DNA from 3 places in the Kitasatospora sp. NPDC056446 genome. Region 3 is predicted to be linked to each of the others. Evidence: riboswitches for the same ligand, from Rfam matches in the RefSeq annotation. Region 3 holds a riboswitch; each other region holds the start of a gene.
What was found. A riboswitch is a leader RNA that binds a small molecule or an ion and turns the genes downstream of it on or off. The one in region 3 is predicted to bind cobalamin.
Positions count from the first base shown of each region.

Region 1: another riboswitch for cobalamin. It lies ahead of metE (5-methyltetrahydropteroyltriglutamate--homocysteine S-methyltransferase); the one in region 3 lies ahead of ACFQ6N_RS04800 (FecCD family ABC transporter permease).
Region 2: another riboswitch for cobalamin. It lies ahead of ACFQ6N_RS13565 (HoxN/HupN/NixA family nickel/cobalt transporter); the one in region 3 lies ahead of ACFQ6N_RS04800 (FecCD family ABC transporter permease).

Region 1 is NZ_JBHTRF010000045.1:51,079-60,485, reverse strand. Features, by position in the region: gene ACFQ6N_RS25725 (amino acid adenylation domain-containing protein) at 1-2,334, opposite strand, end outside; gene folP (dihydropteroate synthase) at 2,890-3,702, opposite strand; gene metE (5-methyltetrahydropteroyltriglutamate--homocysteine S-methyltransferase) at 3,953-6,268, opposite strand; cobalamin riboswitch at 6,424-6,648, opposite strand; gene ACFQ6N_RS25710 (hypothetical protein) at 6,744-7,583, opposite strand; gene ACFQ6N_RS25705 (methyltransferase domain-containing protein) at 7,704-8,456, opposite strand; gene ACFQ6N_RS25700 (SDR family oxidoreductase) at 8,461-9,228, opposite strand; gene ACFQ6N_RS25695 (TauD/TfdA family dioxygenase) at 9,216-9,407, opposite strand, start outside.
Region 2 is NZ_JBHTRF010000017.1:122,220-131,626, reverse strand. Features, by position in the region: gene ACFQ6N_RS13620 (hypothetical protein) at 1-729, opposite strand, end outside; gene ACFQ6N_RS13615 (thioesterase family protein) at 910-1,731, opposite strand; gene nusB (transcription antitermination factor NusB) at 1,915-2,352, opposite strand; gene efp (elongation factor P) at 2,357-2,920, opposite strand; gene ACFQ6N_RS13600 (aminopeptidase P family protein) at 3,000-4,106, opposite strand; gene rpmF (50S ribosomal protein L32) at 4,261-4,431, opposite strand; gene rpsR (30S ribosomal protein S18) at 4,441-4,677, opposite strand; gene ACFQ6N_RS13585 (CobW family GTP-binding protein) at 4,754-5,941, opposite strand; gene rpsN (30S ribosomal protein S14) at 5,938-6,243, opposite strand; gene rpmB (50S ribosomal protein L28) at 6,243-6,479, opposite strand; gene rpmG (50S ribosomal protein L33) at 6,611-6,775, shown strand; gene ACFQ6N_RS13565 (HoxN/HupN/NixA family nickel/cobalt transporter) at 6,829-7,944, opposite strand; cobalamin riboswitch at 7,976-8,190, opposite strand; gene ACFQ6N_RS13560 (ArsR/SmtB family transcription factor) at 8,272-8,655, shown strand; gene ACFQ6N_RS13555 (hypothetical protein) at 8,710-9,407, shown strand, end outside.
Region 3 is NZ_JBHTRF010000005.1:963-10,369, forward strand. Features, by position in the region: gene sodX (nickel-type superoxide dismutase maturation protease) at 1-133, opposite strand, end outside; gene sodN (superoxide dismutase, Ni) at 398-793, shown strand; cobalamin riboswitch at 900-1,044, shown strand; gene ACFQ6N_RS04800 (FecCD family ABC transporter permease) at 1,137-2,216, shown strand; gene ACFQ6N_RS04805 (ABC transporter ATP-binding protein) at 2,213-3,013, shown strand; gene ACFQ6N_RS04810 (ABC transporter substrate-binding protein) at 3,113-4,105, shown strand; gene ACFQ6N_RS04815 (nuclear transport factor 2 family protein) at 4,196-4,579, shown strand; gene ACFQ6N_RS04820 (GNAT family N-acetyltransferase) at 4,589-5,077, shown strand; gene ACFQ6N_RS04825 (anti-sigma regulatory factor) at 5,269-5,679, shown strand; gene ACFQ6N_RS04830 (SigB/SigF/SigG family RNA polymerase sigma factor) at 5,858-6,889, shown strand; gene ACFQ6N_RS04835 (hypothetical protein) at 6,950-7,378, opposite strand; gene ACFQ6N_RS04840 (diacylglycerol/lipid kinase family protein) at 7,429-8,400, shown strand; gene ACFQ6N_RS04845 (WhiB family transcriptional regulator) at 8,767-9,018, shown strand.

The sequences.
Region 1 (9,407 bases), on a different contig from region 3:
CCGGTGGAACTGCTCGACCCGCGCCGGCGGCAGCGCCTCGCCGCTGCAGAAGACCAGGCGCAACGACCGTGCGCCGCCGCGCAGTCCGGGGTCCTCCTCCAGCAGGTCGAGGAAGGGGCCCAGCATGGACGGCACGAAGTGCAGCACGCTCACGTTGCGCGCGGCGATGCTCCGCAGGATCTCCCGGGGGTCCTTCTCCCCGCCCGGCGGCAGGAGGGCGACCCGGGCGCCCTCGATGCCCCACCAGAAGAGCTCCCACACCGACACGTCGAAGGAGGCGGGTGTCTTCTGCAGCAGGACGTCGTCCGGTCCGATCGGGTAGGCCCGCTGCATCCAGGCGAGCCGGTTCACCACGGAGTGGTGCTCGACCATCACGCCCTTGGGCTGCCCGGTCGAGCCGGAGGTGTAGATGACGTACGCGAGGCTGCGGCCGTCGCCGGCCGGCTCCAGCGGGGCGCCCGGGCCGTCCGGGCCGTCCGGGGCGTCCGGGCCGTCCGGAAGGTCGTCGACCCGCAGCACGGGGGCGTCCGTCGCCGGGACGTCCGCGTCCGGGTCGACCAGCACCGCCTTCGCTCCGCTGTCCGCCAGCATGTAGGCGATCCGCTGCTCGGGGTATCCGGGATCGACCGGCACATAGGCGCCGCCCGCCTTCAGCACGCCGAGGACGGCGGCCAGTTGACGGGGGCCGCGCTCCATGAGGACGGCCACCCGGTCGTCCGGGCCGACCCCGTGGGCCCGCAGGGCGCGGGCGATCCGGTCGGCGCGGGCGTCGAGCTCGGCGTAGCCGATCACGCTGCCGTCCGCCGCGTACACCGCGGGCCGGTCGGGCACTCGCGCGGCCCGCTCCTCGAACAGCCCGTGCAGGGTCTTCTCGGCGGCGTAGGGCACCCGCGGACCGCGGGTGAGGCGCGACAGCGCCTCCTGCTCGGCCGCGGTGAGCACCTCCAGCTCCCGGGCGGGGCGTTCCGGGTGCTCGATCCCCTGCCTGATGAGTTCGGCGAGGTGCCCGGCCACCGAGGCGATCGGGAGGTCCTCGTCGAAGGCGTCCAGGGCGTAGTTGAGATCGATGGTCAGGTCCTGCGCACCGGGGAACACCATGAGGTGGATGGCGAGCGCCTCCCGGTCGTGCGGCGGCGCGAAGTGCCTGGCCGGCGCGACGTCGACGCCGTCCGGCTCGGCCAGCTGCTTCAGGGGCTGGTACGAGAACGTGACGTCGAAGAGCCTGCGCTCGGTCGTCCCGGTGACGGCGGCGAGGTCCCGCAGGACCTCACCGGCCGGCAGGCGCTGATGCTCCTGCAGCTCCCCCACCGCCGCCCGCACGTCGGCGACGATGTCGGCGAAGGTCTTGCCGTCCGGGACGTCGATCCGCAGCGCGTGGGTGGTGGCGTACGACCCGACCACCGCCAGCTCCGCCTTGGTCCGGCGGTTGAGCAGCGGCACGCCGACCACGGCATGATCGGTCCGGTGGACACGGGCGAGGTAGACGCCGAGCACTGCCAGCAGGAAGGCGAACGGCGATCCGCCCTGCTTCTTGATGCGCTCGACGAGACGGGCCTCGACGGTGAGCGGGTACCGGCCGCAGCCGGGACGGCCCGGCGCTTCGGGCCCGCCGGGCACTTCGGGCTCGCCGGGCGCCGGAGCCTGCGGCTGCGGCTGCGGCTGCGCGGCCGCCGCCGGGCGGCGGCGGGGGAAGAAGGCCGGCTCCAGGCCGGAGAGGGCGGCGCGGTGGAAGGCACGGTCCTTCTCGTACTCCGGAGAGGAGAAGTACGCGGCGCGTTCCCGGGCCACGGCCAGCACGGACGGCGCCGGCCCGAGGGCCGGGGGCTGCTCTCCACGGCTGCGCCGGACGTAGTCGCGCAGGATCTCGTTGCGGAGGCGGTCGACGGCCCAGCCGTCGATGAGGAGGTGGTGGCACTTGATGTGGAGGTACTGGACGCTGTCGCCCTCCCGGAGTACCGACGCCTCGAAGAGCGGGCGGTCGAATACCTCGAACGGAATGGCCTTCGTATTCTCGCGCCAGGCCCGGCAGGCCGCGGCCGGGTCGTTTTCGCGGGAGAAGTCAAGAATCCGTACGAAGGATTCCCCCGGCTCCGCTCCGGGGTGGTCGGCCAGCCACTGCAAGGGGATCCCCTCGCGTTCGCCGAAACGCAGCCGGAAGGTGTCGTGGCGCTCCAGCGCGCGCATGACACACTGCCGGAGGAGTTCGAGGTCCATACTGCCGGCGAACCTCTGGGACACGACGGTGACGAACTGCGGGCTGCCCGGAGCCTGGGACTCGGCGGCCCACATGTCCAACTGGTACGGCGTCAGCGGTAAGGACCCCGAGTCCGACACACCGCCTGCCTCCGTGTTTGTGGTCGACTCGGGTGGATCTTTCCGACTCATTGCTTTTCCCCCTGTTGGATGACGTCTTGACAGTCCGCCGCGCGGACGGGCACGCGCGGCGGGCATGGGTGGGTGGGCATGGGTGGGCATGGGTGGTCGCGACGCGGCCGACGACCGGGCGGCAGCGGGAAAGGAATTCATCCGGCAATTGCCGAGGCGGCCGCGGAGAATTTATCCGGGCATTCGCCCGGCGGCCGGAAAATCCCTGGAGGGCATGCTCGAATGCCGAACCGACCCCCGGGACGGTTCGCTCGGCCAAGAACCCATGGATTCACGGGCAGCGCAAACTATGACTTCGACCACACCCCCGTCCGGTCCGCTGCAGCTCATCGCCACCCATTCGGATGATATGAAGCCCCATGAAATTCCGTCAAGGGAAATCCGGAAACGTCGGATCCGGCATCGAAAAGCCTTAGCGGCAATTGATTTGTGGACAGAGCTGCGCATACCCCCTCTTTGGGGTGGATGGTGCGCGATCCGGCGGCGCCAGTGGTTCGGGGCCCGTCAGGCCCGGGCCGGGCGGGCGGACCGCAGGGCGGCCTCGACCCGTACGGCGTCGGCGGTGGCCCGGACCTCGTGGACGCGTACCGCCCAAGCGCCCTGGGCGGCCGCCAGGACGGCCACCGCCGTGGTCGCGTCGTCCCGTTCGCGGGCCGGGCGCGGCTCGCCGGTGGCGGGGTCGGCCAGCAGTTCGCCGAGGAAGCGCTTGCGGGACGGACCCACCAGCAGCGGCCGGCCGAGCGCGGCCCAGGCGTCCGGGGCGGCGAGCAGGGCCCAGTCGTCCCGGCGCCCCTTGGCGAAGCCGAGCCCCGGGTCGACGATCACCCGGGACGGGTCGACCCCGGCCGAGACCACGGCGTCCAGTTGCCGCCCGACCTCGGCGACCACCTCGGCCACGACGTCCCCGTACCCGGCCAGTTCGTCCATCTCCCGGGACTGGCCCCGCCAGTGCATGACGACGAAGGGCACGCCGGCCCGGGCGACCGTCTTCGCCATCCGGTCGTCGGCCCGGCCGCCGCTGACGTCGTTGACGATCCGCGCGCCCTCGTCGACCGCCGCCTCCGCCACCTCGGCGCGCATGCTGTCGACGCTCACCAGGACGCCCCGCCGGGCGAGGCCCCGCACCACCGGGAGGACCCGGGCGAGTTCCTCCTCGACCGGCACCCGGCGGGCGCCGGGGCGGGTCGACTCCCCGCCCACGTCCACGATGTCGGCGCCCCGGGCGACCAGCGCGAGTCCGTGCTCGACCGCCCGGCCCGGGTCCAGCCAGTCGCCGCCGTCCGAGAAGGAGTCGGGCGTGACGTTGAGGATTCCCATCACCGCGCAGCGGCCCCAGTCGGGCAGGCCCGGTACGGAGGGAGGGCCCGGCAGGGCGGCAGGGCCAAGAGGTGCGGCAGGGCCAAGCAGGGCGGCAGGGCCAAGCAGTGCGTGCGGCTGTCTTTCCATGTCCCCATTCGGCTCTTCGGAGGATTCCACCGCCGTCCGGCGGTACGGGAGTTCGGCACCGCCACAGGGGCGGGCGCGGCACCGGCGCCGCGCCCGCCCCTGGGCTCCCGCGCCCGGCGGGTCAGCCGGCGAGTTCCTCGCGCAGGCGGCGGGCGGCGTCCACCAGGCTGTCCAGTGAGGCCCGGGTCTCCGGCCAGCCCCGGGTCTTCAGGCCGCAGTCGGGGTTGACCCACAGCCGCTCGGCCGGGATCGCGGCGAGCCCGGCCCGCAGCAGGGCGACCACCTCGTCGGTGTCCGGGACGCGCGGGGAGTGGATGTCCCAGACGCCGGGGCCGACCTCGCGCGGGTAGCCGGCCCGGGCGAGTTCGCCGGCGACCTCCATGTGGGAGCGGGTGGCCTCCAGGGAGATGACGTCCGCGTCGAGTTCGTCGATCGCGGTCATGATCGCGCCGAACTCGGCGTAGCACATGTGGGTGTGGATCTGGGTGTCGGAGCGGACCCCGGAGGTGGCCAGGCGGAAGGCCTCGGTGGCCCAGTCCAGGTAGGCCGGGCGGTCGGCGGCGCGCAGCGGGAGGGTCTCGCGCAGGGCCGGTTCGTCGACCTGGACGACGGCGGCGCCGGCGGCGTCCAGGTCGGTGACCTCGTCGCGCAGGGCCAGGGCGACCTGGCGGGCGGTGTCGGCGAGCGGCTGGTCGTCGCGGACGAAGGACCAGGCGAGCATGGTGACCGGGCCGGTGAGCATGCCCTTGACCGGGCGGCGGGTGAGGCCCTGCGCGTACTCGAACCAGTCGACGGTCATCGGGTGCGGGCGGGAGATGTCCCCGGCGAGGACCGGCGGGCGTACGTAGCGGGTGCCGTAGGACTGCACCCAGCCGTGCCGGGTGGCGAGGTAGCCGGTGAGCTGCTCGGCGAAGTACTGGACCATGTCGTTGCGTTCGGGTTCGCCGTGGACGAGGACGTCCAGGCCGGCCTTCTCCTGGTAGGCGACGACCTCGCGGACCTCGGCCGCCATCCGCTCGCGGTAGGCGGCGCCGTCGATCCGACCCGCCGTCAGATCGGCTCGGGCCAGTCGAAGTTCGGTGGTCTGCGGGAAGGAACCGATCGTGGTGGTCGGCAGCAGCGGCAGGCCGAGCCGGACGCTCTGGGCCTCGGCGCGTACGGGGTAGGGATCGGCGCGGCGGGCGTCGTCGGCGGTGACGGCGGCGGTGCGGGCGCGCACGGCCGGGTCGCGGGTGATGGGCGAGTTGGCGCGGGAGGCCAGGTCGGCGCGGTTGGCGGCGCGTTCGGCGGTGATGGCGCCGGTGCCTTCGCGCAGGCCGCGGGCGAGCAGCGCGGCCTCGGCGGCCTTCTGCCGGGCGAAGGCGAGCCAGCGGGCGATCTGCGGGTCCAACTCCCGTTCGGCGGTGGCGTCCAGGGGGACGTGCAGCAGCGAGCAGGAGGGCGCGACGTCGACGGTTCCGGCGAGGCCGAGCAGGGTCGCCAGGGTGGCGAGCGACTTCTCCAGGTCGTTGATCCAGATGTTGCGGCCGTCGATGACGCCGGCCACCAGGCGCTTGCCGGGCAGGCCGCCGACGGCGGCGAGGTCGTCCAGGTTGGCGGCGGCCGGGCCGGTGAAGTCCAGGGCCAGGCCCTCGACCGGGGCCTTGGCCAGCACGGGCAGGGCCTCGCCGAGCCGGTCGAAGTAGCTCGCGACCAGCAGCTTCGGCCGGTCGGCCAGGGCCCCCAGGTCGCGGTAGGCGCGGGCGGCGGCGTTCAGTTCGGCCGGGGTGCGGTCCTGGACGAGCGCGGGCTCGTCCAGCTGCACCCACCCGGCGCCGGCCGCCTTCAACTCTGCGAGCAGCCGGGCGTAGACGGGCAGCAGCCGGTCCAGCAGCGTGATCGGCTGGAAGTCGGCCGCCACCCCCGGGGCCGGCTTGGCGAGCAGCAGGTAGGTGACCGGCCCGACCAGCACCGGCCGGGCGTCATGGCCGAGCGCGAGCGCCTCCCGCAGCTCCCCGACCGCCTTGGCCGGGTTCGCCGCGAACTCGGTATCCGGCCCCAACTCGGGCACCAGGTAGTGGTAGTTGGTGTCGAACCACTTCGTCATCTCCAGCGGCGCGACGTCCTGCGTGCCGCGCGCCATGGCGAAGTACCCGTCCAGCGGGTCGGCCTCGACGGCCGCGCGGTGGCGGGCCGGGATCGCGCCGACGGCGACCGTCGTGTCCAGCACGTGGTCGTAGAGCGAGGAGTCGCCGGTGGGGACCTCCTCGATCCCGGCGTCGGCGAGCTGCTGCCAGTTCTCCCGGCGCAGTTCGGCGGCGGCAGTCAGCAGGGCCTCCGCCGTGACGGCGCCCTTCCAGTAGCCCTCGATCGCCTTCTTCAGTTCCCGGTTGCGGCCCTGGCGGGGGTAGCCGTGCACGGTGGCGAGGGTTGCCGCCGCTGCGGACTTCGTGGTCAAGGGACTCTCCTTCGCGAGCCTGTTTCCTCACATACCCGGCGACGGGAGGAGGACGCGAAGGGATGACGAACCGGACGGGTGCCCGCACACGGGCACGACTCCGCCAGGTATGGTCGCCGACCCGCCCTCGGGATCACCGGATGGCCGCGCGCGAACGGTCGCGCACGGGCAGTGGCAGGTCTTCGGACTCGCGGGCACACCCGCCCTGGCTCCAGGACAGGCACCTACTGGCCGTCGCTTCCCAGACCCTCCCGGGCCCAGTGCGTATGACGGCGGTCGTTCCCACTCACCGCTGCGGGGCAGTCCCGGATTCCCACCGGGTTCCCTCTTGCGACGCGCCTGCCTGGCGGACAGGGCGAACCAGCTGCGCGGCCAGCTTAGAGTGCGTACGGCGTTCCGGACAGCGGGTTCCGGGATCCTGTCCGAAGGATGGACACCACCCCGCGGGCCCGGCGGACCGGCGGCCGGCTGACGCTCAGTCCACGGCGACGGCAGTGAACTCGGCCGTGTGGACCGTGTCGCCGTGCTTGAAGTCGAGGTAGAGCCGGTACGGGCCCGCGGTGGGGGCGACGGCGTGGAAGGTGACGTCCGGGCCGGGCGCGGTGGCGCCGTCGCCGGGCTCCCCGTTCGGGTGGACGTGCAGGTAGGCGAGGTCGGCGGCGCGCAGGGCGACCAGGTGGCCGTAGGCCGCGAGGTAGGGCTGGAGGTCGGTGACCGGGGAGCCGTCGCGGGCGACCAGGAAGGTCAGCGGCGCGCCCCGCCCGGCGGCCAACTGCCCGGCCAGGGTGACGGTGTAGCCGTCGACGTCGGCGGTCGCGGCGGGCTCGGGCAGCGGGCGGTCGGCGGACCCGCCGGGGAGGGCGACGTCCACGCCGAGGGTCAGCGGGGCCGCGCCGACGGCCTTGAAGTCGGCGTACACGTGGTAGGCGGCGGGCCCGTCGAAGGGGGTGGCCACCCGCCAGGTGCCGTCGGCGTCCAGCTCGGGGTGGACGTGGCGGTAGCCGGAGAGGTCGCGGCGCACCACGATCAGGTGCAGCAGCGCCTCGTGCTGGGGCTCGTACGCGGTGACGGGCTCGCCGTCGGCGCCGGTGATGCGGAAGGTGAACTCGCCGTCGGGGCCGACGGTCTCCGGCACCAGGGTGAAGCCCTGGTCGGAGGCCGTCAGCCCCTGCGGGGCGCCGTGCCCGGCGTGGTGGCCGTGGTCCGCGTTCCCGTCGTGCCCGTCGTGCCCGGCGTGCCCGTGGTGCTCGGCGTGCCCATGGTTCCCGTGGTTCTCGTGTGACTCATGGTGCTGGTGGTGCTGGTGCGTGTTCATGCGGACAACTGTGGCGCGGCGGAGACGAGTTGTCCATGGACATATCGCCCGATCTCCATACCCCCCATGGGCATACCCGATCCACTCCGCGCCGGGCCCGGCCGGCCGGTCGGCTCCCGCCTACGACCCGGCCCCCTCCTCCCGGTGGCGCCACCGCACCGGGTCGACGGCCTCCGTGGCTCCCCGGGCGGTCCGCACCAGCGGCCGGTACCCCGCGCAGGAGAGCACCAGCATCTCGTTGTCGCCCGGCTGGAACTCGTACGCCACCCGCTCCACCCGGCTCGGGATGCCGAGTCCGGCCAGGTCCCGGCGCAGCCGCTCCAGCCCCGGGTACCTGACCCGGGTGTCGTACACCATCAGCGGGAACAGCCGGACTTCCCGGCGCGCCACCCGGGCGAGCTCCAGCAGGGCCGCCCGGTGAAAGTGCTCGTCCAAGCGGCTGCCGTACGAGAAGATCAGGTGCGAGCTGAGCACCAGGTCGAACTCATTGTCGGCGAAGGGCAGTTCGGGCAACGATCCGGCGACGTAGCGGTCCGGGCGGGCGGCGATGTCGGCGCGGAAGAGGCGGGCGTTGGCGGTCCACTGGCGGATCATGTCGTCCGCGTCGTCGTACCAGGTCCACGGGTACCCCGCCGTCTCCTTCCGCAGCAGCTCGCGCTTGAACTCCGTCTCCCGCTCCACCAGCAGGCCCAAGTCCTCGCGGTGGTCCGCGTACTGGCGGTCCACGGCGACGGCGTCGATGCCGAGCGGGCCCGCTTCGGCGACGAAGCTCGCCGCGCCGGCCGGGCAGTCCAGGATGCGCTGCTCCAAGTCGCCGTCGGTGAGCGTGAACATCGCCCGGTACTCCGCGAAGGAGCGTGCGCTGACCAGCACCGCGTCACCCCCGGCCGACGAACGGCATGGTGGTGGGCAGCACCACCAGGGACTGGATGACGGTGTCGGCCGGCTGGGAGGCCATCAGCACCAGCGCCTCGGTGAAGCGCTCCACCGGGATGGTCGCCTCGACCGCCCTCGTCCCGTCGGCCTGCATCGCGGCCGGCTGCGGGCCGCCGTCGACCGGGGCGACGTTGCCGACGTCGATCTGTCCGCAGGAGATGCCGTACGGGCGGCCGTCCAGGGCGAGCACCTTGGTCAGGCCGAGCACGGCGTGCTTGGCGGCCGTGTACGCGATGGAGTTGGGGCGCGGCACGTACGCCGAGGGCGCGCCGTTGTTGATGATCCGCCCGCCCTGCGGGGTCTGGGTGCTCATCACTCGGAAGGCCTCGCGGGCGCAGAGGAAGCCGCCGGTGACGATGGTGTCGAGCACCCGGTTCCAGTCCTCGAACGGGGTCTCGGTGATCGGCCGGCGCGGGGCGGCGGCGCCCGCGTTGTTGAACAGCAGGTCCAGTCGGCCGTGTTCGTCGCGGACGGTGTCGAAGAGCCGGGCGACGTCCGCCGGGCTCCGGATGTCGGTCGGGACGGCCAGCACCCGGGAGGCCGCCTCCCCGGCGAGGACGGCGGTCTCCTCCAGGGCGTCCTTGCGCCGTCCGGCGACGACGACGGTCCAGCCTGCGTCCAGCAGGGCCAGTGCCGAGGCCCGGCCGAGGCCGCTGCCCCCGCCGGTGACGATCGCCACCCGTCCGTGCGGTGCGGTCAACGCGCCCATGTCTCACCCTCGTTCAGCCAGATCCGCAGCATCCGCCGGGAGTACGGTCCGGGCTCGTCGATGAACGGCGAACGCCCGTGCAGCACCCGGCTGTTGCGGATGATCAGCAGGTCGCCGGCCTCCATCGGCAGGCCGAAGGCGATCTCCGGCCGGTACAGCACCTCGTCCAGCACGCCCAG
Region 2 (9,407 bases), on a different contig from region 3:
CGCGCAGACCAGCTCCAGGTCCTCGTCGTTGATCCGCACCACGCCGTCCTCCCACTGGAGCACCCGTGCCGCGGCGGCCAGCTTCCCGCCGGGCGCGTCCACCCGCAGGCGCAGCTCGTACACGCCGGCGCCCGCGCCGACCAGCATCCGGCGGAACACCTCGCCCCCGCGCTGGTGGGCGGCGCGCACCCAGGCGGCGTGCTCCTCGTCCTGCTCGTCCGCGCCCCCGTCCGCGCCGCTGTCGAGGCCGCCGTCGAGCAGGAGGTCGACGTGGCAGAGCGTCAGCCCGTTCTCCCGGGCCCGGACCAGGCGCGGCACGAAGTCCCCGGCCAGTTCCTCGCCCTGGTAGGCGAGCAACTGGGTCTGCAGGGCCGGGTTGACCAGGTAGCGGTCGCGGGCCGCGGGCTGGGCCGGGTCCAGCCCGTTGAGCAGGCAGAACTCCTCGAAGTCCTGCGGGTGGAACATCCGGGCCCGGACGGTCTCGAACCGCTCCAGGGCGTCGGCCAGCAGTTCGCCGGTGTCGGCCAGGTAGCGCTCGAAGTCGGGCGCGTCGGAGATCCCCCAGGCCCGGGCCCGCGCGAGGTCCGCCGCGTTGGTCAGGACCCCCATGACGAACGCCTGGTCGGCGCCCTCGGACGGCTGCGGCCGGTGCGGAGCCCGCACCACGGGGCGCGGGCCGCCGGCGGTGCAGTCGGAGTTGCGGCGGGCGCGGCCGTGGCGGCTACTCATCGGATGGCTCCTGGCTTCGGCGGGCTACCGTCGGCGGCGGCCGCCGGCCGTGTCGGCCGGGGCGGTGACGGTCAGCGGCGGGGCTCGCCGCTGACCGCCTTCCTCCCCACCCTCCGCGCGCCGCACACGTACGGCGTGTCACAGGAATGTAACCACCGGTAATAGCACCGGTGGGACGGGCTACCGCGGCACCCGGGCCAGCTGGCGGGACTGCGCGACCAGGCGGCCGGACTCGTCCCAGACCTCGGCGTCCTCCTCGAAGTACCCGCCGGCCAGGTTGCGGGTCGCGTGGACGACCCGCAGCCAGCCCGGGACCGGCCTGGCGCGCAGGTGGACGGTCAGCTCGACGGTCGGGGCCCAGCCCGGCATGCCGAGGTCGAAGGTGACCGGCGGCAGCGCGTCGGCGACCAGCAGGAGCAGCAGCGGGTCGGGCTCGCGGCCGTCGGCGAGCCGGAACCAGCCCTGGATCCGCCCGTTGCCGGAGGGCTGACCGAGCGCCCAGCCGATGGTGGCCGGGTCCAGTCGCAGGTCGAAGCGCTCCAGCAGGGCGGCCTGGGCGATCAGCTCCTTGGGCGCGTGCTCGACGCCGATGCACTGGTCCGGCGGCGGCAGCTGCGGCGGCAGCGCGCTGGTGCGGACCTCGCCGTCGGCGGTGGAGAGGTCGCCGTGGCTGGCCACCACGCGCAGCCGTTCGACGCCGCCCTGGCTGAGCGAGGCGGTGCCGGTGGAGAGCCCGCGGCCGGTGCGCAGCACCTCGGTGCGGACGGTGGCCGGGCCGGGGGTGGAGGCGGACAGGTAGTAACCGCTGATCGACACCGGGTCCGGGTGGTCGCCGTGCTCCAGCGACAGCGCGTGTCCGGCCACCGCGAGCAGCAGGCCGCCGTTGACGCCGCCGCCGATCTGCCAGCCGTCGCCGAGTTCGGCCTCGTAGCGGCCGGCCTCCTCGGGGTGCCTGGTGAGGGCGATGCCCTGGTCGAACTCGCTGCGGATCGCGGTGGTCATGGGGGGAGACCTGCCCTTCACGCGTGGTTCCGGACGCCAAGTTACTGACGAGTAGGGCCCCACCTTACGCCGCCCGCGTGACGCGCGCGACAGCCCGGGGTGACATGTTCGACCACCGGGAACGACAGACGGCCGCCGGTCCCGGGAACCGGGTCCGACGGCCGTCCGCGAGGCACCGGCCGGCTAGCGGCGGATGCTCGGCTTGAGCTCCATGAAACGGGCGAGCATGCCGTTGACGAAGGCCGGGGAGTCGTCCGTGGAGAACTCCTTGGCGATCTCGACGGCCTCGTCCAGGACGACCGCGTCCGGGACGCCGTCCTCCCAGATCAGCTCGTAGGCGCCGAGTCGCAGGACGTTGCGGTCCACGATCGGCATCCGGTCGAGCGTCCAGCCCACCGCGTACTGCGAGATCAGGTCGTCGATGCGACGGGCGTGCTGGACGTACCCCTCGATCAACTCCATGGTGTACTCGGCGACCTGCGGGGTGCCCTCGTCGGGCTTCGGCTCGCGAGCGCGGGCCACCCAGTCGGCGAGGACCTGCTGCGGGTCGACCCCGCGGTGGTCGGCCTCGAAGAGGATCTGGAAGGCCCGGGTACGGGCCTTGCTACGTGCGGCCGACACGGACTTACTTCACCCGGCCGAGGTAGCTGCCGTCGCGGGTGTCGACCTTGATCTTCTCGCCGGTCACGATGAAGAGCGGGACGGCGATCTCGGCACCGGTCTCCAGGGTGGCGGGCTTGGAGCCGCCGGTGGAGCGGTCGCCCTGGACGCCGGGCTCGGTGTGGGAGATGACCAGCTCGACCGAGGCCGGGAGCTCGATGTACAGCGGGGAGCCCTCGTACATGGCGACCAGGGCGTCGAAGCCCTCGAGCAGGTACTTGGCGGCGTCGCCGACGACGGAGGGCTCGATCGCGACCTGGTCGTACGTGTCGGTGTCCATGAACACGAAGTTCTCGCCGTCCTTGTACGAGAACTGCATGCCACGCTTGTCGACGTTGGCGGTCTCGACCTTGGTGCCGGCGTTGAAGGTCTTGTCGACGACCTTGCCCGTCAGGACCTCCTTGAGCTTGGTCCGAACGAAGGCCGGGCCCTTGCCGGGCTTGACGTGCTGGAACTCGACGACGGACCAGAGCTTGCCGCCATCCAGCTTGAGGACCATGCCGTTCTTGAGATCGTTCGTGGAAGCCACGGGCGCACTTACTCCTGGATATAGCTGTCAAGGAACCAAGGGACGCGTCCTGCCGCCGTCAGCCCGGGAAGGGCCGCCGTCACAGGGCGAGGAGCTCCTTGGTGGTGATGGTGAGCAGCTCGGGCCCGCCCTCTTCGAGGGGGCGCACGACGAGCGTGTCCTCGATCCGGACGCCGCCCTTGCCCGGGAGGTGGACCCCTGGGCCGACGGTGACCGGCACGCGGCTGTCCAGTTTACCCATGTCCGACGGACCGAGTCGCGGCGCCTCCCGGATCTCCAGCCCGATGCCGTGGCCCACCGGGTGCGGGGAGGCCTCGGCGTGGCCCGCCGACTCCAGGACCTGCCGGGCCACCCGGTCGGGCACGCACTGCTCCACGCCTGGTCCGAGCGCCTCCCGGCCGGCCCGCTGGGCGCGGAAGACCAGCCGGTGCAGCTCCACCTGCCAGGGGGCGGGAGCCGCGCCGATCACGAAGGTGCGGGCGGTGGAGACTCCGTAGCCGCGGTACTGGGCGCCCATCACCACGGTCAGGAAGTCGCCCTCCTCCACCCGGCGGTCGGTCGGCTGGTGGGCGGCCTGGCCGGAGTGGCTGCCGGTCCCGACCGAGACCGGGAAGGCCGCCCGGTCGGCGCCGTGGTCGATCATCCGCCGTTCCAGCTCCATCGCCAGGTGCCGCTCGGTGCGGCCGACCAGGATCGACTCCAGCAGTTCGCCGAGCGCCTGGTCGGCTATCTCGGCGGCGATCCGCAGATCGGCGATCTCGTGCTCGTCCTTGACCACCCGCAGCCGCTCCACCACCTGTCCCAGGTCGGCCAGCCGGGCCGTCCCGGCCAGGCCAGCCACCGCCCGGTGCCGGCTGACGGTCAGGTCGTGCTCCTCCACCGCCAGGCCCGACACCCCGAAGCCCGCCGCGGCGGCCGCGGCGGCCAGCGCGGTGTCCGCCCCCGCCGCCACCGGCAGCCGGGCGAGGTCCGGGGCGATCAGGTGCTCCCCGGAGTCGTCCGGCGGCAGGTCGTCCGGCAGCGCCAGCAGCGCCCGCTCCCCGGTCAGCAGCAGCGTCGCGCCGCAGGGCGCGCAGCCCGTCAGATACCGCACGTTCGCCGCCCGGGTGATCAGCGCCGCGTCGGCCCCGGCCGCGCTGAAGTGCTCCCTCACCCGCTCCCGCCGCCCCGCGTACGCATCCGCCATGCGTCGAGCCTACGAAGCCGCACCCCAAACCGCCCGCCGAGCACCCCCGACAGGACCCCCCGGTGCTTCCCCGCGCGCCCCGCACCACCGTCCGGTTCCGGTCACCGGTCCCGTGACACCCGGCCGCCACTGCGGGCCGCCGACTCACCTCCCGTCACTCGCCGGGGTCGAGCAGCCCCCTCCGGTACGCCGGGACGAGGTTCTGCGGGACCAGCATCTCGCGGCCGTTGAGGGTGATCGGGACCAGCTTCGGCGGCGCCGCCTTCCACTGGGCCCGGCGGTGCCGGGTGTTGCTGCGGGAGGTCTTGCGCTTGGGCACGGCTATCGGGAACTCCTATCGGGTGGGGCCGGAACGGTACGGGAGGAGGGCCGTCTCACGGGCGTTCTTGATCGCCCGGGCCATCGCCCGCTGCTGCCGCGCGGTGAGCCGGGTGACCCGGCGGCTCCTGATCTTGCCCCGGTCGGAGACGAAGCGGCGCAGCAGGTCGGTGTCCTTGTAGTCGATGTACTCGATGCCCGCCGCGATCAGCGGATTGGGCCGGTTCCTCGGCGGGGCGGTTCGGTCGCGCATGACGCGGGAGCTCCGTTCGGTGGTCGGGGTCGGGTCAGTGGTCGGGGTCGGGGTCGGGGTCGGGGTCGGGGTCGGGTCAGTGGACGGGGTCGAGCAGGTCCCGGAAGGCGTCGGGCAGGGCCTTCCAGCCGGGTTCGCCGGCGGCGAGTTCGGCGTCGGTGAGCAGGCAGGAGTCCAGCAGGGCGGTGATGCCGTCGGCGTCCAGCCCCTCGGCGGTGAAGCTGAGCTGCTGGACCCGATCGCCGTGCAGGGGGTGCCAGTCCAGGGCGGCGGCGGCCCGGCGCGCGGGCGGGTAGAGGTCCCAGGCCGCGTCGGGCAGGGCGGTGAGCCAGGGCCCGCACTCCTCGACCGCGAGGTTCGCCCCGGCCGCGTCCCAGGCCAGCATCAGTTCGGGCCGGTTGGCCAGCCAGAACCTGCCGCGGCTGCGCTGCGCCGCCGGGACGAGCAGTTCCAGCGCCCGGTGCAGCCGCTCCGGGTGCAGCGGCCTGCGGCGCTCCCACACCAGGGTGGCGACGCCCGCCTCGTCCCGTTCCTGCGGCAGCAGCGCGATCGCCGGGTTGACCCGGTCCCGGGCGGCGGCGACGTCGAAGCCGCCGAGCGCGGCCCGGGTGAGCGTGCCGGTGCCGAGCCGGACGACCCGGGCGGGGGCGTGGAGCTGGCGCAGCAGTGCGAGCCCCGGCGCGTGCGCCGTGGCGCGCGGCACGGCGAGGGTGGTGGCGTACTCGATCTGGTGGGCGAGCGCCTCCGCGCGGGTGCGTTCGTCCCGGGCGGCGGTGTGCTGTCCGTGCTCGGCCAGGTCGTCGGGGACGGAGAGTTCGCCGACCAGCCGGTCCGGGTCGACGGCGGTGACCACGCCCGCCAGTTCGACCGCGTCCGCGAGTCGCCGCCCGTCCACCTCCCCCGCGGCGATCACCTCGACGGCCGGGTGCGGGTCGCTGCCGCCCCACAGCTCGACGATCGCGAGACCGTACCGGCCCTCGTCGGCGATCTCCAGCAGCCGGGGCAGCAGGTCCTCGCGCAGGGCGCAGCACGGGCAGTCGTTGGCGAGCGGCACGTCGTCCACGTCGAACGGCCCTGCCGCGTCCAGGAGTTCGCGGTGGACCAGGCCGAGCGAGGCGTCCCGCAGGTCGTGCCGCAGCACCACCGCGTCCACCGCGGCGGCGGCCAGTTCCCGTACGGCGGCCCGGCGTTCGTCGGCGTGCAGGCCGGCGACGACGACCACCGGCAGCTTGATCCCGTCCGGCGAGCCGGACACCCCGCTCACCAGCTCGCCTTGCGGACGCCCGGCAGGTACCCGGCGTGGGCCTGCCCGCGCAGGTTGATCCGGGAGAGGCCGAAGGCGCGCAGGTAGCCGCGGGGGCGGCCGTCCACGGCGTCCCGGTTGCGGATCCGGGTGGCACTGGCGTCCCGTGGTTGGCGGGCGAGTTCGGCCTGTGCGGCGGCCCGTTCGGCGGCGGCGGTGCCGGGGTGGGCGATGGTGCGCTTGAGTTCGGCCCGGCGCCGCGCGTACCGCGCGACGATCGCGCGCCGCCGCTCGTTCTTGACGATCTTGCTCCGCTTGGCCATCAGACCTTCTCCCCCCGGGCCCGGATGCGGGCGACGGCGGCGGCGACGCCGATCGAGTCGACGGTGCGGATGCCCTTGGCGCTCAGCGTGAGCCGGACGTAGCGGCCCTCGCCGGGCAGCCAGTAGCGCTTGCGCTGGATGTTGGGGTCGAAGCGGCGGCTGGTGCGGCGGTGCGAGTGCGAGATCGCGTTGCCGAACCCGGGGCGGCGGCCGGTGAGTTGGCAGTGGGCGGACATGGGTGCTCCCTGGCGTCCGGGAATGGGCGGGGACAGGGCTCACGTTACACCAGATGAAAATGAATTCCATTTCGGTGTACGGTTCCGGTCCAGCACCCGACCCAGCACCCCAGGCCCCAGGAGGACACCCCATGGCCCGCAGCGAACTGCGCCCCGTGATCAAGCTCCGCTCCACCGCCGGCACCGGGTTCACGTACGTGACCCGCAAGAACCGCCGCAACGACCCGGACCGCATCGTCCTGCGCAAGTACGACCCGGTCGCGGGCCGGCACGTCGACTTCCGCGAAGAGCGCTGAACGCCGGAACGGCGCCTCCCCGGCCGGGGAGGCGCCGTTCCGCGGGGACGCGCTCACGACCCTTCGGGCACCCAGCGCTTCTCGACCTTGGCGAGCTTCCAGTAGCCGATCGCCAGCGCCCAGACCACCACGAACAGCCCGGCGATCGCGTAGCCGACGTTGTCCAGCGAGATGTTCGCGATCCAGCCGGTCACCGGGTCGGTCAGGTCGAACTTCTCGTGCAGCACCCCGACCAGCTCGATGGTGCCGATGATGAAGGCCACCGCGATCGACAGCCCGGTGATGGTCAGGTTGTAGTAGACCTTGCGCACCGGGTTGGAGAAGGCCCACTGGTACGCGAAGTTCATGAACGTCCCGTCCAGGGTGTCGAACAGGCTCATCCCGGCCGCGAACAGCAGCGGCAGGCAGACGATCGCGTACCAGGGCAGCCCGGCGGCCGCGCCCGAGCCGGCCATCACCATCAGGGTGACCTCGGTCGCGGTGTCGAAGCCCAGCCCCAGCACCATGCCGACCGGGAACATCTGCCCGGGCCGGGTGATCGAGCGGGTCGCCCGGTTCAGCACCCGGGCCATGAAGCCGCGCGAGTCCAGGTGCGCCTCCAGCTCCGCCTCGTCGAACTTCCCGGCCCGCATCGAGCGGAACACCTTGAGGATGCCGAACAGCGCCGCCAGGTTGAGCGCGCCGATCAGGTAGAGGAAGGCGCCGGAGGCCGTGGTGCCGACCAGCCCGAGCCACTTGTGGGTGGCCGACTCGTCGTCCATCAGCGTGTTCGCCAGCTGCGCGCCGCCCGCCACCAGGGCGGCCATGATGACCACCATCGAGGAGTGCCCGAGCGCGAACCAGAAGCCCACCGAGACCGGCCGCTTGCCGTCCGCCATCAGCTTGCGGGTGGTGTTGTCGATCACCGCGATGTGGTCGGCGTCGAAGGCGTGCCGCATCCCGAGGGTGTACGCGGTGATGCCCAGGCCCACCCCGAAGACCTGGGTGCCGACCGTGTACCCCTCGGGGGCCACCAGGAAGACGAGCGTCCCGAAGGCCACCACGTGCATGGCCAGGATCACCCCCATCAATCCGGCGGTGCGCAGGGTGTCCTCGCGCTTCCATCTGAAGGCGGGCAGCGCCGACGGCACCGCTTTCGCGTCCGCGGCGACGGTTTCGGGCAGGGTCATGTCCGGATCACGCTCCAACACCTCGTGGAATGACGTCGTGAAGTGCCGTGGCCGGTCTCCTGGCTTACGGGACGTCCGAGTCCGCCTTCCCAGGTGCGCGGGGCACCCAGTGGCGTCGTGGACACGGACGGCGTTCCCTCGCGGACGAAGGAACTGACCCGATCACAGTGGCGAGGGCCGCTCCGGACTTGGACCCCTGGGGGTCCGTCACCGGTCTTCCCGAGCACCACGGCGGGGAACACCGTAGGGGCCGCGCCCGACCCGTGCAAGGCTGCGCACCTGCGCAGGTGTCCAGGATCACAGCCCCGCTCCTGCGAGAATGCGGACATGCATCTCGTACCGGCCGAACGCGCGGGCCACCGCACCATCGACGGACACCGGGTCTGCGAGGCCATCGCCGCGATCGGCGACACCGCGCACGTCCGGTCCTGGGCCGAGCGGTTCTCCCTGCTCGCCGACCCCGGGCGGCTCGCCCTGCTGCTCGCCCTCCACCGGGCCGGCCCGCTCGCCGTCACCGACCTCGCGGTCGCCACCGGCATGCGCGACCCCGCCGTCTCCCAGGCCCTGCGGCTGCTGCGCACGGCCGGCGTGGTCACCGGCGACAAGGACGGCCGTGTGGTGCGCTACCGGCTCGTGGACGAGAGCATGCGCCCCCTCCTCGACGAATGCGCCGCCGGCGAGCACCACGAGCCCACCGCCGCGGCCGGCTGACCGACACTCGGGGAACAGCGCCCGGCGCGCACCCCGGGTGAGTACGATCATGCTGTGCCGTCCCACCCCCACGCCTGGCCCGCCGACCGATGGAACACCGACCCGGTCAAGGCCCGCGTGCTGGCGGTCGCCCGCACCCTCACCTCGGCCACCCGGGTCCTGGACGTCCTCGCCCTGCTGAGCCCGGCCGGCATCGAGCGGTACTTCACCGTCAACCCCGGCTCCGTCTTCGCCGACCGCGCCCTGGACGACTACCTGCACGACCTGCCCGGCTACACCGTCCTGGACTGGGAGGACGCCGTCCGCCTCCCCTTCGACCTGGCCGTCGCCTGTGCCGTCCACTCCTCCATGCACCGCCTGGACGCCCGGCTGGTCGTCCTCCCGCACGGCGCCGGCTACAACCGCCTGGTGGCCGAGTCCACCGGCGACACGGTCAGCTCCGCCGGCCTGTCCCGCAACGAACTCACCCACCACGGGCGGGTGTTCGTGGACGCCCTCGGCCTCTCCCACCCCGAACAGCTGGACCGGCTTCGGTCCTCCTGCCCGGAGGCACTGGACGTCGCCCAGGTGGTCGGCGACCCGTGCTTCGACCGGATGCTCGCCAGCCGGCGCTCCCGCGACGCCTACCGCGCCGCGCTCGGCGCCACCGGCCGCCGACGGCTCGTCGTCGTCAGCTCCACCTGGAGCGAGCACTCGTCACTGGGCAGCCACCCCCGGCTGCCCCAGCGGCTGGTCCGCCAACTGCCCGCCGA
Region 3 (9,407 bases):
GCCGTTCGACGGCCCGCTTCACCACCAGCAGATCCTGCTGGAAGGGGTGCCGGAAGAGCACCACCGCACCCGGCCGGATCGGCGCGCCGTACCGCACCAGCAGCCGGTCGCCCTCGCGCAGGGTCGGCACCATCGACGGCCCCGCCACGTCCACGGTGCCGAACGGCAGCACACCGCCGCCCGCCCGTTCCGCGCCCCCCGGTTCCGCGCTCCGCGCCACGACTCCTCCTCCGCACCGGCCCGACCCCAGTCTGCCGTACGGACCGTCACCTCCCCGATGCCCGGATCACCCCGGTTCCGGCTCCGCCTTTCGCCCTACGCCCACCGCCCGATCGCGAAACCGCCGGGGCGGAAGGGTAATCTCGGGCGCGGGAAGACGATCCAAGGAAGGACTCCCATGTTCTCTCGCCTGTTTGCACCGCGCGCCACCGCCCACGCCCACTGCGACCTGCCCTGCGGCGTGTACGACCCGGCGCAGGCCCGGCTCGAAGCCGAGTCCGTCAAGGCCACCCAGGAGAAGTACCAGGCCAACGAGGACGCGCACTTCCGCGCCCGCGCCATCATCATCAAGGAGCAGCGCGCCGAGGCCGTCAAGCACCACATCTCGGTGCTGTGGAGCGACTACTTCAAGGCCCCGCACTTCGAGAAGTACCCGCAGCTGCACCAGCTGATCAACGACACCCTGAAGGCCGCCTCGGCCGCCAAGGCGTCCACCGACCCCGCCACCGGCCAGGCCCTGCTGGACCTGATCGCCGAGGTCGACAAGATCTTCTGGGAGACCAAGCAGGCCTGAGCCTGACGCGTCGCCACCCGGCCGCCCCCGTCCGCACCCGTCGGACGGGGGCGGTCGTGCGTCCGCGTCCGCGTCCCGCCCTACCCCGACCCGACCCCGGTAAGGGTTGCCTGCCCTGAGTGGCTGTTATGCTGCCAGGGCGTCCGAGGGGGAAGTCCGGTGAGAGTCCGGCGCTGACCCGCAACGGTGAGCAGGCCCGTCCCCGTACGGTCCCGCCAGCCCGATCGCCCTCGGCCGCCGGAATCCCGACGACTCGCCGCGGACTGCGAGGGGACCGGCGCTCCGGCACGCCCGCGGCCGGCGGCCGCCCCGGCGCACCCTCGGCCCGAGGCAAGGCGCACCCGTGAACCGCGCACCCGCGAACCGTGCGGTCGGCCCGCCCGCCCGCCGAATACCCGCTCTCCCGCTCGCCCTCGGCCTCGCCGCCGCCCTGCTGGCCTCCCTGGTCTGCGGGGTCGCGTTCGGCTCCTCCGGGATCGGCCTCCCCCACGTCCTGCGGCTGCTGGCCGCCGGGCTGACGGGCGGTCGGCTGGACGCGGACGAAGCCGCCGCGTACGCGATCGTCTGGGAGATCCGGCTGCCGCGCACCGTCCTGGCCGCCGTGGTCGGCGCCGGGCTCGCCGCCACCGGGGTCGCCGTCCAGGCGCTGGTGCGCAACGCCCTCGCCGACCCCTTCGTCCTCGGCATCTCCTCCGGCGCCGCCGTCGGGGCCAACGCCGTCATGCTGTTCGGCGCCTTCGCCTCGCTCGGGGTGTGGGCGGTCTCCGCCTCCGCGTTCGGCTCCGCGCTGCTCGCCATGGTGCTGGTCTACCTCGCCGCCCGCACCGCGTTCGGGCTCACCCCGCTGCGGCTGGTGCTCACCGGCACCGCCCTCTCCTACGGCTTCTCCGCCGTCACCACCCTGATGGTCTTCGCCGCCGACCGCGGCGAAGCCGCCCGGGGCGCCATGATGTGGCTGCTCGGCAGCCTCGGCGGCGCCACCTGGGGCTCGGTGCCGATCGCGGCCTGCACCGTCCTGGCCGGACTCGCCCACCTGGCCTGCGCGGCCGGCCGGCTGGACGCCCTCGCCATGGGTGACGAGACCTCCGCCTCGCTCGGCGTGGACCCGGACCGGCTGCGCCGCGAACTGTTCGTGGTGACCGCCGCCGTCACCGGCACGGTCGTCGCGGTCAGCGGCGCGATCGGCTTCGTCGGGCTGCTGGTGCCGCACCTGGCACGGATGCTGGTCGGCGCCGGGCACCGCCGGGTGCTGCTGGTCGCGCCGCTCGCCGGGGCGCTGCTTCTGGTCTGGGTGGACATCGCCTCCCGCACCCTGCTGGCGCCCGCCGAGCTGCCCGTCGGGGTGTTCACCGCCGTCCTCGGCGTGCCCGCCTTCCTGCTGATGATGCGCCGCCGCGGCCACGCCCTCGGAGGCCCCCGGTGACCGGCCCGGCGAAGGCCGAGGACCTCGCCGTCGACGCCGTCTCGGTGGAACTGGCCGGCGCCCGGCTGGTCCACGAGGTGAGCCTGAACGCCGCCGCCGGACAGGTGGTCGGACTGGTCGGACCGAACGGCAGCGGCAAGTCGACCCTGCTGCGCTGCGTCTACCGGGTGCTGCGGCCGACCGGCGGGGCCGTCCGGCTGGACGGCGACGACCTGCGCGCGCTCACCGCGCGCGAGACCGCCCGGCGGGTGGCCGCGCTCTCCCAGGAGCACTCCGCCGAGTTCGACTTCACGGTGGCCGAGGTGGTCGCCATGGGCCGGCTGCCGCACCGCCGGGGCTTCGGCGCCCCGGCCGAGGGGGACGCGCGGCGCTGCGCCGAGGCGCTGCGCAAGGTCCGGGCCGGGCACCTCGCCGAACGGGGCTTCCTGAGCCTGTCCGGGGGCGAGAAGCAGCGGGTGCTGTTCGCCCGCGCCCTCGTCCAGGAGCCGCGGCTGCTGGTGCTGGACGAACCCACCAACCACCTCGACATCGCCCACCAGTTGGAGGTGCTGGCGCTGGCCCGCGAGGCCGGCCCGACGGTGCTCACCGCGCTGCACGACCTCAACCTGGCGGCAGGCCACTGCGACCTGCTGTACGTGCTGCGGGCCGGCCGGATCGTCGCCTCCGGGCCGCCCGGCGAGGTGCTCCGGCCCGACCTGCTGGCCGAGGTGTTCGGCGTCCGGGCCACCCCGGTGCGGCACCCGGGGACCGGGGCCCTCCAGCTGCTCTTCGACCGCCTCGACTCCCCCGGCGCCTGAGCCCGGCGCCCGCCGCCCCGTCCGCCCCCACGTCCGCCGCCCGTCCGCCGCCCGCCCGCCGCCCGTTTGTCCCCACGTCTGTCCCGAAGAGGAACCACCGTGCGCACCAAGGCCGTTGCCACCGCCGCCCTGCTCGTCCTCGGACTCACCGCCTGCGGCGCCGAGATCGCCCCGCGGGAGGACGCCACCGTCTCCGCCCACTACCCGGTGACCGTACGGAACTGCGGCGACGAACTGACCTTCGCCCGCAAGCCCGCCCGGGTGGTCACCAACGACGTCAACATCACCGAGCTGATGCTCTCGCTCGGCCTCGCCGACCGGATGGCCGGCTACGTCATGCCCGACGACAAGGGCCGGGTCGACCTGGTGCCGTGGAAGGACGGCTACCAGCAGACCGCCTGGCTCTCCAAGAAGGTGCTCACCAAGGAGATCGCCCTCGACGCCAGGGCCGACCTGGTCTTCGCCGGCTGGCACTACGGCTTCGACGAGGGCGGCGGCGTCACCCCGCAGGCGTTCAAGGCGCTCGGCATCGACTCGTACGTACTGAGCGAGTCCTGCCGCAGCGGCAAGGGCGCCGAGCGCGGCGTGATGGACCCGCTGGACGCGCTCTACACCGACCTCGCCAACCTCGGCGAGATCTTCGACGTCAAGGACCGCGCCGACCGGCTGATCGCCGACTCCAGGGCCCGGATCGCCGCCGTCCCGCAGCCCGGGCACCGCCCGTCCGTCTTCCTGTACGACAGCGGGCAGGACAAGCCGTACACCGCCGGGAAGTTCGCCGCCGCGGACCGGATCATCGCCCAGGCCGGCGGGGCCAACATCATGGGCGACGTCGCCGACAGCTGGGTCACCGCCGGCTGGGAGAGCGTGGTGCAGCGCGACCCCGAGGTGATCGTCATCAACGACTACTCGACGCCGGACGCCGAGGAGAAGCGCAGGTTCCTCAAGTCCTTCCCGCCGCTGGCGAACGTCGCCGCGGTCCGGAACGACCGGATCTTCGTCCTGGACTACGCCGACCTGGTCGAGAGCCCGCGCAACCCCGCCGCGATCGTCGCCCTGGCCGACTACCTGCGCACCGTGCCGCCCCGCTGACCGGCCCGGTGCCCGCTCCTCCTCCGGTCGACGGCGCCGGGCGTAGGCTCGTCGTACGAGCCTACGGAACCCCGACCGGAGGAGCGAGACATGACCACCACGGCAGCCACCGCCGCCTTCGACGCCCGCGCCCTGCGCGAGGGCATCGAGCACGCCGACGCCGACGCCCTCCTGGCGCTCTACGCGGAGGACGCCGAACTGCGCGTGGTCGACCGCAAGACCCAGCCCAGCCACCCCCTGGTGGTGCGCGGCCGGGAGGAGATCGGCACCATGCTGGGCGAGGCCTACGGCCGCGAGACGACCCACCGGCTGGAGCGGGTGGTCGTCCAGGACGACCACGTCGCCTTCCTGGAGTCCTGCCGCTACCCGGACGGCGTCCGGGTGCTGTCCGCCTCCGTGGCCGACCTGCGGGACGGGCGGATCGTCGACCAGACCTCCGTCCAGGCCTGGGACGAGACCCGGCCCGAGCAGTAGGCTCGCGGCATGATCCGCACCGCCGTCGCCACCGACGTCCCCGTCGTCCACGCCATGATCCGCGAACTGGCCGAGTACGAGAAGGCCGCGCACGAGGCCGTGGCCACCGAGGAGCAGCTGCACGACGCCCTGTTCGGCGCCGAGCCCGCCGTGTTCGGCCTGATCGCCGAGGACGACGCGACCGGCGAACCGGTCGGCTTCGCGCTCTGGTTCCGCAACTTCTCGACCTGGCGCGGCACCCACGGGATCTACCTGGAGGACCTGTACGTCCGCCCGCAGGCGCGCGGCGGGGGCCACGGCAAGGCCCTGCTGCTGGAGCTCGCCCGGATCGCCGTCGAGCGCGGCTACTCCCGGGTCGAGTGGTCGGTGCTGGACTGGAACAAGCCCTCGATCGACTTCTACAAGTCGATCGGCGCGGTGCCGATGGACGAGTGGACGGTCTACCGGCTCACCGACTCGGCGCTCGCCGAGGCGGCCGCCGCCGCCGACCGGCACTGAACGGACCGACCGGGTCCGGAAAAGGGTCTGCCACCCTGCGTCGCAATGCCTTACCATCAGTAACTCCCGAACCTGGGACGCGGACGGCAGAACGACGGCGGATCCGCGACCCCGGCGCCTCTTCGCGAGGCGGCAACCGGGGTAACAAGCGGGGTACCAAGACAGCACAGCGCGTCACCCAGGAGGCAAGGGTGTCCCAGATCGACGGCGATCTCGGTGTTCAGGATTTCGTGGAGGTCCGGCTCCCCGCAGCGGGGGCCTACCTCTCCGTGCTCCGAACAGCGACGGCCGGGCTCGCGGCCCGGCTGGACTTCACCCTCGACGAGATCGAAGACCTGCGGATCGCGGTCGACGAGGCCTGCGCCATCCTGCTCCAGCAGGCGGTGCCGGGCTCCGTGCTCTCCTGCGAGTTCCGGCTGGTCGGCGACTCGTTGAAGGTGACAGTCTCCGCTCCCACCACCGACGGCAAGGCTCCCGAACGGGACACCTTCGCCTGGACGGTGCTCTCCGCCCTGGCCGGCGAGGTCGACTCCACGGTCGGAGAGGACAAGACCGTGTCGATCAGCCTGCACAAGAAGCGCGGCGGGTCAGGCTCCCACTAGCGGGCGCCGAGCCGCAGCGCGCAGACCGAGCAGCACCGAGCAGCACCCGCGCAAGGGCCGTCCGCCGCTCCCCCGCCCGGGGGCCCGGCGGACGGCTCCCGGTACCGCCCCGCGCGGTACGACCAACGACACGATTCCGGGGCCACCGGCCCCGGTGCTCCCGGAACGGAACGGGGGAATGGCCGTGAGTGATCTGGACCGTACCGGCCTCGCGACGGCGGGACCTGCCGTACCGACCCAGGCGAGCGTTCCCGGCCTCGCCGCCAACGACGAAGCGCACCCGAAGGACGCCCACCGGATGAGCCACCCCACCGAGCCGACGTCCGAGCCGACGCCCGACTCCGTACCCGCGCCCGAACCGGCGGACCAGGTACCGGCGGCGGACCAGGCACCGGCGGCGGCCGAGCCGGAGCTCCAGGGCGCCGTGCCCGCCCAGGTCGTGCACCGCAGCGGCGCCCCGGACCGGGAGGCCGCCCGGGCGCTGTTCGTCCGGCTGTCCGCCCTGCCCGAGGGCTCCCCGGAGCGGGTCGAGCTTCGCAACCAGCTGGTGCGGATGCACATCCCGCTGGTCGAGCACCTGGCCCGGCGCTTCCGCAACCGGGGCGAGCCGCTGGACGACCTCACCCAGGTCGCCACCATCGGCCTGATCAAGTCGGTGGACCGCTTCGACCACGAGCGCGGGGTCGAGTTCTCCACCTACGCGACGCCGACCATCGTCGGGGAGATCAAGCGGCACTTCCGTGACAAGGGCTGGGCGGTCCGGGTGCCGCGCCGGCTCCAGGAGCTGCGGCTGTCGCTCACCACCGCGACCAGCGAGCTCTCCCAGCGGCACGGCCGCTCCCCCACGGTGCACGAGCTGGCCGAGCACCTGGGGATCTCCGAGGAGGACGTCCTGGAGGGCCTGGAGTCCGCCAACGCGTACTCCACGCTGTCCCTGGACGTGCCGGACAGCGACGACGAGTCGCCGGCCGTCGCGGACACCCTGGGCGCCACCGACGAGGCGCTGGAGGGCGTCGAGTACCGCGAGTCGCTCAAGCCGCTGCTGGCCCAACTGCCGCCCCGGGAGCAGAAGATCCTGGTGCTGCGGTTCTTCCGCAACATGACCCAGTCGCAGATCGCCGCCGAGGTGGGGATCTCCCAGATGCACGTGTCCCGGCTGCTCGCCCGGACACTGGCCCAGCTGCGGGAGAAGCTCCTGGTGGAGGAGTAGGACCGACGGCCGCCCGGTTTCCCGCCGGGCGGCCGTCCGGTCACCGGCGGCCCTGTGTGCTCAGTCCTCGGACGGGGCGTACAGGGCCGCCGTCGTCCTCGGACTCAGCAGCGCGCCGATGCCCACCAGCCCGAGCAGGCCGACCACGGCGCCGACGGCGATCATCGCGCCGCCGCTCTGGACCATGTAGTAGGCGACCGGCAGGCAGATCGAGTTGGTCAGCACCGCGGGGCTCCGGCCCCAGCGGCGCTCCTTCAGCAGCGCGCGGGCGGCCAGCACCGGCAGCACGCCGAGCAGCACGATGACCGCGCCGCCGAATTCGTTCAGGGCCAGCTGCCTGGCCTCGCCCGACAGTGCGGACACCATGTCCGAGACGCCGACGACGGCCAGTGCGGCGCCCTCCAGGGCGGTGATGGCGGCGCCCAGGGTCAGGGGCACCGGGCGGCCGGGGCCGGACGTGGGTACGGGTGCGGAGGATTCTGCGGTCACTCCAGCAGGGTAGCCGCCGGTTGGTCCGTACCGACCCGTAGGCTTTCCCCATGCGCGCTCTCCTGGTCGTGAACCACAAGGCCACCACCACCAGTGGCCGGACCAGGGACGTCCTGATCCACGCCCTGCGCAGCGACCTCAAGCTGGAGGTCGCGGAGACGCAGTACCGGGGCCACGCGCGCGACTTGGCCCGCGGGGCCGCGGAGGACGGCACGGTCGACCTGGTGGTGGCGCTGGGCGGCGACGGGACCGTCAACGAGGTGGTGAACGGGCTGCTCACGCACGGCCCGGGCGAGCGGGTCCCGCGACTGGCCGTGGTGCCGGGCGGTTCGACCAATGTGTTCGCCCGCGCGCTGGGCCTGCCCAACGACCCGGTGGAGGCCACCGGCGCCCTGCTGGACGCGCTGGAGCACGGCCGGGAGCGCCCGATCGGGCTCGGCAAGGCGATGACCCACGGGCTGCCGGACCGCTGGTTCACCTTCACCGCCGGCCTGGGCTTCGACGCCGGGGTGGTCGGCCGGGTCGAGGAGCAGCGCCGGGCCGGGCACAAGTCCACCCACGCCCTGTACGTCAAGCAGGCGATCCGGCACTACTTCACCCAGCGTGAGCAGCGCCGTTCCGGCCCCGTCTCCCTTGAGCTGCCTGGCCACGGGGCCGTGCCGGGGCTGGTGCTGTCGATAGTCAGCAACACCTCTCCGTGGACGTTCCTCGGCAACCGTCCGGTCTATCCCTCACCGCTCGCCTCCTTCGACACGGACCTCGACGTCTTCGGCATCACCCGGATGACGGCGTTCGGCACTGCTCGAACGATCCGTCAGATCCTGCGGTCGCACGAGCCTTCGAGCGATGGAGCCCCGCCGGCCGGCCCGTCCGGAAGGCACGTCGTCTCCTATCACGACGTCAGACACTTCACCTTGGTTTCAGAGGAACCGGCCCCGTTCCAAGTCGACGGCGACCATCTTGGAGACAGGAGTCGCGTCAGTTTCACAGGCGTACGGCGGGCACTGCGTGTGATTGTGTGACCGGAAGTGGGGTTCGCCCTTCTTCTCGAACGCACAAGCCCCCTTCACTCCATAGAAGTACTGGCTGTGAGCTAGGCGACACCGAAGAATCAAAAATTCCTCCCCGAAGGGGGTTGTATCCGAGCCCGAGGTTTGCGAACCTCTACATGGCGATCGGGACACATCGCAGCGACGGCAACTCCGGAACCACGGAGCGCCGACCGCGGGGTGTCCCTCGAATCGCCGAATCCCCCCTAGCACAGACCACCCGGGCCCGGTAGGCCTTTGGTCTCTTTTGCTGTTGCGGGATTCGTGAAAGCGTTCACATTCACAAGCCATCGATTATGTCGCCGGGTCACCCCCGTCGGCAGGAGGAGTTGGACGACCATGGACTGGCGCCACCGCGCTGTCTGCCGCGAAGAGGACCCGGAGCTGTTCTTCCCGATCGGGAACACCGGTCCTGCTCTGCTGCAGATCGAGGAAGCCAAGGCCGTGTGCCGCCGTTGTCCGGTCATGGAGCAGTGCCTCCAGTGGGCGCTCGAGACCGGCCAGGACGCCGGCGTCTGGGGCGGCATGAGCGAGGACGAGCGTCGCGCGATGAAGCGCCGCGCCGCCCGCAACCGGGCCCGCACCGCCTGATCGCACGCGCTGATCACACCGCGTAGTACCCGCAGTGACCGCAGGACCGATCAACACATGATCAAAGGCTTCCCTGCACCTCCTGGTGAAGCCTTCCGCACAAAGGACCTTGCTCGACTCGGTCCCGCGACACCGGACCCGTCCAGACACTTGATACTGTTCACTTAGAGCAATATTGTGGAGCTGAGGCGCTCACCGTGTGCAATGCACCGGCGAGGTGTCGCACCACCCAGAGCCCCCGCTCCGGCCGACTCCCCCCGACGGCCGGAACGGGTTGAGAGGCCCTGTCGACCCACCCCCCCCCGGTCGACAGGGCCTCGTTTCTGTTTCCGCGGCCGTTTCGCCGCCGCCAGCCGCTGCCGGCCGCCGCCCTCCGCCGCCTCCGTCGT